Regions from separate parts of the Arthrobacter sp. A5 genome, predicted to be linked through region 2. Evidence: riboswitches for the same ligand, from Rfam matches in the RefSeq annotation. Region 2 holds a riboswitch; each other region holds the start of a gene.
What was found. A riboswitch is a leader RNA that binds a small molecule or an ion and turns the genes downstream of it on or off. The one in region 2 is predicted to bind S-adenosylmethionine.
Positions count from the first base shown of each region.

Region 1: it holds a riboswitch for S-adenosylmethionine, as region 2 does, so the genes downstream of both, ACLLJI_RS19305 (DUF1737 domain-containing protein) here and ACLLJI_RS14135 (aminotransferase class V-fold PLP-dependent enzyme) in region 2, are expected to answer to the same signal.
Region 3: it holds a riboswitch for S-adenosylmethionine, as region 2 does, so the genes downstream of both, ACLLJI_RS04770 (bifunctional o-acetylhomoserine/o-acetylserine sulfhydrylase) here and ACLLJI_RS14135 (aminotransferase class V-fold PLP-dependent enzyme) in region 2, are expected to answer to the same signal.

Region 1 is NZ_CP180316.1:4,067,965-4,071,217, forward strand. It holds gene ACLLJI_RS19300 (aminodeoxychorismate lyase) at 40-1,011, shown strand; SAM riboswitch class IV at 1,104-1,224, shown strand; gene ACLLJI_RS19305 (DUF1737 domain-containing protein) at 1,293-1,505, shown strand; gene ACLLJI_RS19310 (rhodanese-like domain-containing protein) at 1,502-1,900, shown strand; gene ACLLJI_RS19315 (O-succinylhomoserine sulfhydrylase) at 1,922-3,253, shown strand, end outside.
Region 2 is NZ_CP180316.1:2,993,899-2,997,151, reverse strand. It holds gene ACLLJI_RS14135 (aminotransferase class V-fold PLP-dependent enzyme) at 1-1,315, opposite strand, end outside; SAM riboswitch class IV at 1,351-1,464, opposite strand; gene hisN (histidinol-phosphatase) at 1,691-2,503, opposite strand; gene rsgA (ribosome small subunit-dependent GTPase A) at 2,559-3,253, opposite strand, start outside.
Region 3 is NZ_CP180316.1:1,054,706-1,057,958, reverse strand. It holds gene ACLLJI_RS04770 (bifunctional o-acetylhomoserine/o-acetylserine sulfhydrylase) at 66-1,382, opposite strand; SAM riboswitch class IV at 1,470-1,583, opposite strand; gene ACLLJI_RS04765 (VOC family protein) at 1,849-2,487, shown strand; gene ACLLJI_RS04760 (CPBP family intramembrane glutamic endopeptidase) at 2,688-3,253, opposite strand, start outside.

The sequences.
Region 1 (3,253 bases), 1.1 Mb from region 2:
GGGCCGAAAGGCGGCCTGCCCGCGGCACTAAGCTGAACCATGACTGTTTTGGTATTCTTGGACCCCTCCGCTCCGGACGGACGCATTGCCGACGCCAGCAAGCCCACACTGATGGCCACGGACCAGGGAGCCACCCGGGGAGACGGGGTTTTCGAATCCCTGCTGGTGGTCGGCGGGACGCCACGGAAGCCCCAGGCGCATCTGGACCGGCTGGATTCCTCCGCTCGGGCCATGGATCTGCAGATACCGTCCCAGGACGCGTGGCGGCGTGCCATGACGACGGCGGTCACCGAATTCCGCCGCAACCGCGCCTCCGCCCGGGCCGGAGGCGCGGTTGGGGCCGGCGGCACCGGAGAAGACAGCCGGATGAGCGCCACGGAAAACATCCCCGACGAGATGGTGCTCAAGCTCATCGTCACCCGCGGCGTCGAGGGGAGCACGATCCCGACGGCTTGGGTCCAGGCCTCGGAGCCTCCCGCCACCGGTCGGGCGCAACGCGAAAGCGGAATCGATGTGCTGTTGCTGGAACGCGGTTACGACAGCTCCATCGCCGAGCGTGCGCCGTGGCTTCTGCTGGGTGCCAAGACCTTGTCCTACGCGGTGAATATGGCGGCCTTGCGCTACGCCCGTGTGCATGGCGCGGACGACGTGATTTTCACCAGCGGTGACGGGCGCGTGCTGGAGGGCCCGACGTCGTCCGTTCTGCTGGCCCATGCCGAAGGTGGCGGGCCCGACCGGGTCAAGCGACTGATCACGCCCCAGCTGGACAGCGGAATCTTGCCCGGCACCTCGCAGGGTGCGCTGTTTACGGCCGCCAAGGCCGCCGGCTGGGAGCTGGGTTACGGCCCCGTGGAGCCCGGGGATCTCTTCGACGCGGACGGCGTCTGGCTGATTTCCAGTATCCGGCTGCTCGCCCCCGTGAATCATATTGACGGCCGGGAAATCGGCAGCCCCGACGTGCGCGCCGGCCTTACCGCCGAGTTGAACCAACTGATCCACGACGCGGAGTAGCTCCTCAGTCCGGCATCAGCCCCCGTCATCCGGCGCCACAGTCCGGCGTCCTGTTGACCGGCTGATCCGTCGGTGTGCTAATTTTCTAGATGAGTAACGAGCGCCAGTGCCAAGCCCTGACTTGCTGGCCGGCAACCCTCTATTCCGGCGGGGTGCCTCAGGTGACTACTCGGCAAAACCTGGCTTGACGGCCACGGGCTGCAAGCGTGAACGTTCCCGGCAAGGCCCCGGGCTGTCTGCACCTTCCGCTTGCACCCTTCGATTGCAATGAGGAGACTACCTTGACAGCTACACCCGCCAAAGAAACCCCGCTGACTTACCGGCTGCTCACCGGTCCGGATGACCATTCGTTCTGCGAGCGCGTCAGTGCCGCCTTGGCCGAAGGCTATATTCTCTATGGCAGCCCGTCGCTGGCGTTCGACGGCGGCCGGACCGTTGCCGCGCAGGCGGTCATTCTGCCCGGTGCCGGGTCAACGGACGACGGCGTCAAATGAGCTACGCGGGCGACCTCACCCCGGCACAGGCTTGGGACAAGCTCGCGGTCGGGGCCGTGCTGGTGGATGTGCGCACCGAGGCTGAATGGCACCACATCGGCGTGCCGGACACCTCGATGACCGGACGTGACCCGCTGTTGATCCAGTGGAACCTGGCCGGCGGCGTGCTGAACCCGGATTTCCTCGACGAACTGCGCGCCCAGGCCCCCGATGAGGGGCAGACCGAGCTGGTCTTCCTTTGCCGTTCCGGCGTGCGCTCGGTCAGCGCCGCGGAGGCCGCGTCGGGCGCCGGATTCACCAGTTGGAATGTGCTGGAAGGGTTCGAGGGCGTCCCGGATGCTTACGGGGACCGGATCGTCAACGGCTGGAAAAACCGCCAGCTCCCTTGCAAATAGGCTCCGAGCTAAAGGACTGAGATGAGCAATTTTAATCAGGATGCTCCGGGCTGGGCGCCGGATACCCAGGCGGTGCGCGGTGGCCTGGACCGCTCCAACTTCCAGGAGACCTCGGAGGCGCTGTTCCTGAACTCCGGTTATGTCTATGAATCGGCGGAGGCGGCGGAGGCGGCCTTCACCGGTGAGGTGGACCGTTTCGTCTACTCCCGGTACGGGAATCCGTCCGTCGCCACGTTCCAGGAAAGGTTGCGGCTGCTCGAGGGCACGGAAGCCTGCTTCGCCACCGCCTCCGGGATGTCCGCAGTTTTCACCGCCCTCGGGGCCCTCTTGGCGGCAGGCGACCGGGTGGTCGCGGCCCGTTCGCTGTTCGGCTCCTGCTTCGTGATCCTGAATGAGATCCTGCCGCGCTGGGGCGTAGAGACGGTCTTCGTTGACGGCGCGGATCTCGGCCAGTGGCGGGAGGCATTATCCGTGCCCACGACGGCGGTATTCTTCGAATCGCCGTCGAACCCGATGCAGGAAATTGTCGATATCCGGGCCGTCTGCGGACTGGCCCATGCCGCGGGAGCCAAGGTGGTGGCGGACAATGTCTTCGCCACCCCGCTGTTGCAAAAGTGTGGCGAACTGGGCGCGGATGTGATCGTGTATTCCGGGACCAAGCACATCGACGGGCAGGGCCGCGTCCTTGGCGGCGCCATTTTGGGCACCAAGGAGTTTATTGACGGTCCGGTCAAGCAGCTGATGCGCCATACCGGTCCGGCACTGTCGGCGTTCAACGCGTGGGTGCTGACGAAGGGGCTCGAGACCATGGGGCTGCGCGTTGCGCACTCCGCGGCAAATGCCCTGCGGCTCGCCGAGTTCCTCGAACAGCATCCCGCGGTGAGCTGGGTCAGGTATCCACTGCTGCCCTCGCACCCGCAGTTTGAAATGGCACGTGCACAGATGAAGGCCGGTGGAACCGTGCTCACCTTCGAGCTGGCCGCAGCCGGCCAAGCTCCCCCTGTGAGCCGGGCTAATACAGCCAGGGCCGGGGAACCCACAGTGGCGGGCATGGCCGGGGAACCCAAAGTGGCGGACAAGGACGCAGAACGCGCAGTAGGGGCCGCGTCCGGCACGACGGCGAAGGACGCCGCGTTTGCCCTGCTCAACGCCCTGACGATCATCGACATCTCCAACAACCTGGGCGATGCGAAGTCTTTGATCACGCATCCGGCCACGACGACACACCGGGCGATGGGACCGGAAGGCCGGGCCGCGATCGGGCTGACTGACGGTGTTCTCCGGCTCTCGGTGGGTCTGGAGGACATCGGGGACCTCACCCGGGATCTGGCCACCGCCCTCGCCGCGACGCAA
Region 2 (3,253 bases):
GTGCATCCTCATGCCGGGAGCCGACGCCGAAACTTGCGCGCAGGGAGCCGGACGGGAGCCCGAGCCGGCGCAGCAGCGGGTGCGCGCAGAACTTACCGTCGCGGACGCCAACGCCGTGTTCGGCGGAAAGATACGCGGCCACCAGGCCGGCGTCGTACCCTGCGACGGAGAAATTCACCACGCCGATGGCGCCGCTGCCGGGGAAGGTGTCCGAGTCGGTGAAGAGCCGGTGCACGGTTATTCCCGGCAGCTGCTCCAGGCCCTCGATCAGGTGGCTGCGCAGGGCCTGCTCGTGGTCCTGCCAGCGCCGTTGGTCCAGCCGCGCGATGATCCCGGCTGCCTTGGCCAGCGTCGCGGCGCCCAGGACGTTCGGGGAGCCGCCCTCATGGCGGGCCGGCCCGGTGGCCCAGCTGACGGAATCGAGGCGCGCCTCGCTGACCGCCCCGCCGCCGGCGAGGTACGGGGTTCCGTCGTCGAGCCAGTCCGGGCGCCCGACGACAACGCCGCTTCCGAAGGGGGCATAGAGTTTGTGCCCGGAGAAGACCAGATAATCAATGTCGTCCGCGGCAATGTTGATCCGGCGGTGCGGCGCCAGCTGGGCGGCGTCCACAACGATCCTGGCCCCGTGGCGGTGGGCCAGTGCCGCGAGCTCCGCGATCGGCAGGACCTCGCCGGTGACGTTGGAGGCGCCGGTCACCGCCAGCAGGGCCACGTTCCCGGCCCGGAGCTCCGTTTCCAGGTTCGTCAGTGTCTCCGCGAGGGAGTTTTCCGCCACCACGCTGCGGTGCGGCAGGCGCTGCCAGGGGAGCAGGTTGGCGTGATGCTCGATGTCAAGGTACACGACGTGGGCACCGGTGCCCGCGACGATGTCCCGCACGCAGCCGGCCAGCAGGTTCAGCGAATCTGTGGTGTTGCGGGTGAATATGACCGCGTCATCGGGACGGCCGCCGACGAAACTGCGCACCGTGTCCCGGGCGTTTTCATAGACGGAGGTGCTGACCTGGGAAGCGAAGCCGGCGCCGCGGTGCACGCTCGCGTAGTAGGGCAGGATATCGCTCAGGTAGTCGGCCACTTCGGTCAAGGCCGGGGCGGACGCCGCGTAATCCAAGTTGGCGTAGCGGATGGTTCCGCCCTGGATCAAGGGAGCTCGCAGTTCGTGGCCGGCGACCTCCAGCAGCGGGCCCGGTCCTGAATTTCCGGCGCTCCTACCGCTGCCGGCGCGGCCCCCAGGGAGGCAGCCTTGCCCGGACGCTTCGGCCAGTGGACCAGAGGCGCGAGCGGAGGGAACGTTGTGTTCGGCGGTTGAAATGCTCATAATGACCTCACCAAGGAAGGACCCGGCCGTGCCGGTTTCCGCGCTTGCCAGGACCGCTCCGGCCCGGCCAGGTCGTCACCCGGGGCACCCCGCCGCGAAGGGAGGGTTGCCGGCCAGCAAACCGGGGTTTAGCACTGGCACTCGTGACCTATGCCCACAAGACTACGAAATCCGCACCCGTGCCGCCAGTATTAACGGCCAGTGTTACGGCTAAGAGGCTGTGTTACGTCCCGGACGTCGAAATTTGACCACCTTTTGAGAAATTCGCCGTGGTTTTCACGGCGTGTCCGAATGAGACGCCGCGGCCAGCCGCTGAAACATGGACAAACTTTCACGGGGCGGGGCAGGCTGCGGCCCATAGTGCCCGCAGTCGGGCTAGAGCAGGTCGTCGTGGTCCGGGTTGAGGGTGCGGAGGACCTCCGAATGCAGAATGCCATTGGTGGCCAGCGCGTTGCCGCCGAAGGGCCCGTCCGCGCCTTCCAGAGACGTGAAGCGGCCGCCGGCCTCGACGACGATCGGCACCAGCGCTGCCATGTCATACAGATTCAGCTCCGGCTCACAGGCGATGTCAACAGCGCCCTCCGCGACCAGGCAGTAGGACCAGAAGTCCCCGTAAGCGCGGGTGCGCCAGACCTTGTCGGTGAGGGAAATGAACTCGTCCCGGTTGCCGCGCTCCTTCCATCCGGTCAGCGAGGAATAGGACAGTGAGGCGTCGGAGAGTTCGGAAACGTTGGACACGCGCAGCCTGGTGGCCGCCGCCAGCGACTTGCCCGTGTAGGCCCCAGTGCCCTCCGCCGCCCACCAGCGCTTGCCCAACGCCGGAGCACTGACCAGCCCGACGACGGGCCTGCCGTCCTCGACCAATGCAATCAGGGTGGCCCAGACCGGAACGCCGCGGACAAAGTTCTTGGTTCCGTCAATTGGATCGATGATCCAACGCCGTGAGCCGTGCCCGCTGCTGCCAAACTCCTCGCCGAGGACCGCATCGCGCGGCCGGACCCGGGAGAGCTGGCTGCGGATGGAATCCTCCGCGGACTTGTCCGCGTCCGTCACAGGCGTCAGATCAGGCTTGGTCTCCACCTGCAGATCGAGGGCCTTAAAGCGGGCCATGGTTTGTGAATCCACCGAATCCGCCAGCACGTGGGCAAGGCGGAGGTCATCGTTGTAGCTCTGCGGGGCATGGGTCATGGGTTCACGCTATCGTTCTTTCGTCGCTGAACAGGGGAGGCGGGGCACCCACCTGCTACAGAATGGTGCCCAGTTCCTTGGCCTGCGCCCTGCCTTCGGTGCGGTCGCCGGTGCTCAGCAGTCGTCGCAGCGAGGCCAACCTGGCCGTCCCGGCGTCACCGGCGTGCCCCTGGCTGACCCAGGGATCCAGTCCGCAGTTGACGGCGGCGTTGTTATGCTTGCAGCCGCGCTCGCAGGCGTCTGTGCCGGGCTGGAGATCGGGAAACGCCTGCAGAATGCGGTCCGGGTCCACGTGTGCCAGGCCGAACGAACGGATGCCGGGAGTGTCCACAATCCAGCTGCCGGGCAAGCCGTCCGCCAGCCGCAGTGCCAGCGCCGACGATGAGGTGTGCCGGCCGCGGCCGGTCACAGAGTTGACACCGCCTGTGGCCCGCTGCGAACCGGTCAGGGCGTTGACCATGGTGGACTTTCCGACGCCCGAATGGCCCACCATGACGGAGACCTTTCCGTCCAGATGTTCTTTGAGCTGCCCGACGGCGGTACCGGCCAGCCGTGCCGACTGCCCGTCGTCGCTGCGCGCATCGATGCCGGATGCGGCATCGGAGGCGGTCCGGCTCACCACTACGGTCATGTCCAGGTACTCGTAGTTGGCCAGCAGCTCGGCGGGATCTTTGACATCCGCCTTGGTGACCAGCAGCAGCGGTGCGATGCCGGCGTCGTATGCGGCCACCAAAGCGCGGTCGATGAATC
Region 3 (3,253 bases), 1.9 Mb from region 2:
TGGCGGGCACACCGCTAAGGAGCCCGCCGCGCCCGGTCCGGGGACCGCCGTCGTTCCCGGGCCGCTCACGCTGTCTTGGCCGCCCGGAAACCGGCCTCCAGATCCGCGAGGATATCGACGATGTTTTCCAGTCCCACCGACAGCCGCACCAGACCGGGAGCCACGCCGGCGGCCAGCTGCTGTTCCGGCGAAAGCTGCGCGTGGGTGGTGGAGGCCGGGTGGATCACGAGGGAGCGCACGTCGCCCAGATTGGCAACGTGGGAGTGTAATTCCAGACCGTCAACAAAGCGCTTGCCTGCCTCGAGACCGCCCTTGATATTGAACGCGATGACGGCACCGGTGCCCCTGGGTCCGTACTTGCGTCCGCGCTCGTACCACGGGCTCGAGGGCAGACCGGCGTAGGCAACGGACTCCACGAACTCGTTCGATTCCAGCCAGGTGGCAACCTTAAGAGCGTTTTCCACGTGCCGCTCCACGCGCAGGCTCAGCGTTTCCAGACCCTGCGCAATGAGGAAGGAGTTGAACGGTGTAACCGCCGAACCCAGGTCGCGCAGCAGTTGCACGCGCGCCTTGAGAATGTAGGAGAGATTCGCCCCCAGCGCACCGTTTTCGCCCAGATCGCGGCCGTAGACCAGGCCATTGTAGCTCGGGTCCGGGGTATTGAAGCCGGGAAACTTCTCCGGCTCCTTCGTGTAGTCGAACTTGCCGCCGTCGACAATCACGCCGGCAATGGCGGTGCCGTGCCCGCCCAGATATTTCGTGGCGGAATGAACGACGACGTCGGCGCCCCACTCGAGCGGCCGGATCAGATACGGGGTGGAGAGCGTGTTGTCCACGATCAGCGGCACGCCTGCCTCGTGCGCGGCCGTGCTGACACCCTCGATGTCCAGCACATCCTGGCGCGGATTGGAAACGACCTCGCCGAAAAACAGCTTCGTGTTGGGCCGAACGGCGTCGCGCCACTGCTGAAGATTGTCCGGATCCGCCACGAAGGTGACCTCGATGCCAAACTTCTTCAGCGTATGCGCAAAGAGATTGAAGGTTCCCCCGTACAGGCTCGGGCTGGAAACTATGTGGTCGCCGGCCTCCGCGATGTTGAGCACCGAAAAAGTGGATGCAGCCTGTCCGGATGAGAGCAGCAGTGCACCCAGTCCGCCTTCCAGACTCGCAATCCGCTGCTCCACGGCATCTTGGGTCGGGTTGCCGATGCGGGTGTAGATCGGGGACAGCTCGGTCAGTGCGAACCGGTTCGCCGCGCTTTCGGTGCTGGGGAAAACGAAGGACGTGGTCTGATAAATCGGCAGAGCGCGGGCGCCGGTGGTGGCATCGGGTTCCTGGCCTGCATGGATCTGGCGTGTTTCAAATGACCATGCATTGCTCATGTGTGGCTCCTCATACTGGGGACACCGGGTTCATCAGTAGGCACAGCCTGGGGTGATGCCCGCTGAGCTGAGCCAAGATGGTCGTGTGACCCGCGCTTGCGCTTAGCCGTTTGGCTAAGGCCTGGTCCTCACCCGGGGCACCCCACCGCGGTGGAGGGTTGCCGGCCAGCGAGCCGGGGCTTGTCGCTGACACTCATGACCTGAATCAAGTCTGGCGGACCCGGGCGGATGCTGGCAACAAGATGACGCCAATATGACGCCCACTCTCCAGTTGGGAGAGTGGGCGGGGTGGGAGAGGGTGCGGGGTGGGAGAGGGTGCGGGGTTGGAAATTGGGCCGAGGGAAAGTGGGCCGAGGGGAAGAGGGTCGAGGGGAAGAGGGTCGGGAGATAGCCCCTGCGGGTCGTCCCATGTTGGTAAGCCGGACCTAACTCGAGAGGTCACTCGCAAAGTGTAAGGATGAGCAGCATGCGCATGGATCATGTTTCTTACGCCTGTGAATCAGATGGTTTGGCCGCCACCGCCGCCCGCATTTCAACTGCTCTGGGAATCGAGCGCGTCCGTGGCGGTGTACATCCCCGCTTCGGTACCCGCAATATCATTTTCCCGCTCATGGATCACCACTATCTGGAGGTCGTGGAGGTGCTGGAGCATCCGGCGTCGGACAAGGCTCCGTTCGGGCAGGCCGTCCGCGCCCGCTCCGCGGCCGGCGGTGGCTGGATGGGATGGTGCGTCGCCGTAGACGATCTTTCCCCCTTTGAGGAACGTCTGGGTCGCAGCGCCGTTCCCGGCAACCGGAAGTTCCCGGACGGCCAGGAACTGATCTGGAAGCAAATCGGCATCAAGGGACTCATTTCGGACCCGCAGGTTCCATACATGCTCAAGTGGGAGGGCGATCCCACCCTGCACCCGTCGCAGGCCAGCCCGACCAACGTCAGGCTCTCGAAGCTGACCATTGCCGGCAGCGCCGACCGCGTGACCGAATGGCTCGGCGAACCGGTGGAAAAGCCGCTGGACGACGTTGCGGTGGAATGGATCGCTCCGCGTGGGACTCCAGGCATTATGAGCGTGACCTTCGAGACCGCGAATGGGTTTGTCACGATTTAGCCGCGTACCCAGGTAGGCCCAGCCCCGTCTGGTCAATACGCCGACGACGGGGCCGCCCCGCGAGGACGTAGTTGCGCAGCACCGTTTTCGCGGGTTGGCCCCTTTGTCGGCGCGAAAGTCCTTCGGCCCGACGGGGTGGCCCCTTTGTCGGCGCGAAAGTCCTTCGGCCTGACGGGGACGCCCCGGTTTCAGCACACACCTCAGCCAAACCCGAGCGCCGGGCCCCCTACAAAAGCGGCGATGTCCAGCAGGGCATGGGCAATCACCAGCGGCGTGAGCCGGCCAAAGCGCCGATAGACCCAACAAAATACGAGTCCCATCAGGAAATTTCCGGCAAATGGGCCGAAGCCTTGGTAGAGGTGGTAGCTGCCGCGCAGCAGCGAACTGGCCAGCACTGCTGCCGTCGCCGACCAGCCGAACCGGCCGAAGCGTTCCAATAGGTAGCCGACGACGATGACCTCCTCGACGATGGCGTGCCGGACCGCGGAGAGGACCAGCACCGGGACGGTCCACCAGTACGTGTTCAGCGCGCTGGGGATGATCTCCGTGGTGATACCCAAGGCCCGTCCGGCCGCGTAGAGCGCCAGCGACGGAATCCCGATCAGGGCAGCCAGCCCCAGGCCGCAGAGAAAATCCCGGCCGGGACGCTGCAGCGTGAAGCCCAGTCTGGCGAAGGCGGACCGGCCGGGCTGCCAGAGCAGATACAGCACCAGCGCCACCGGGACCAGGGCAAAGAGAATACCCAGCAGCTGGTACACCAGGTCGA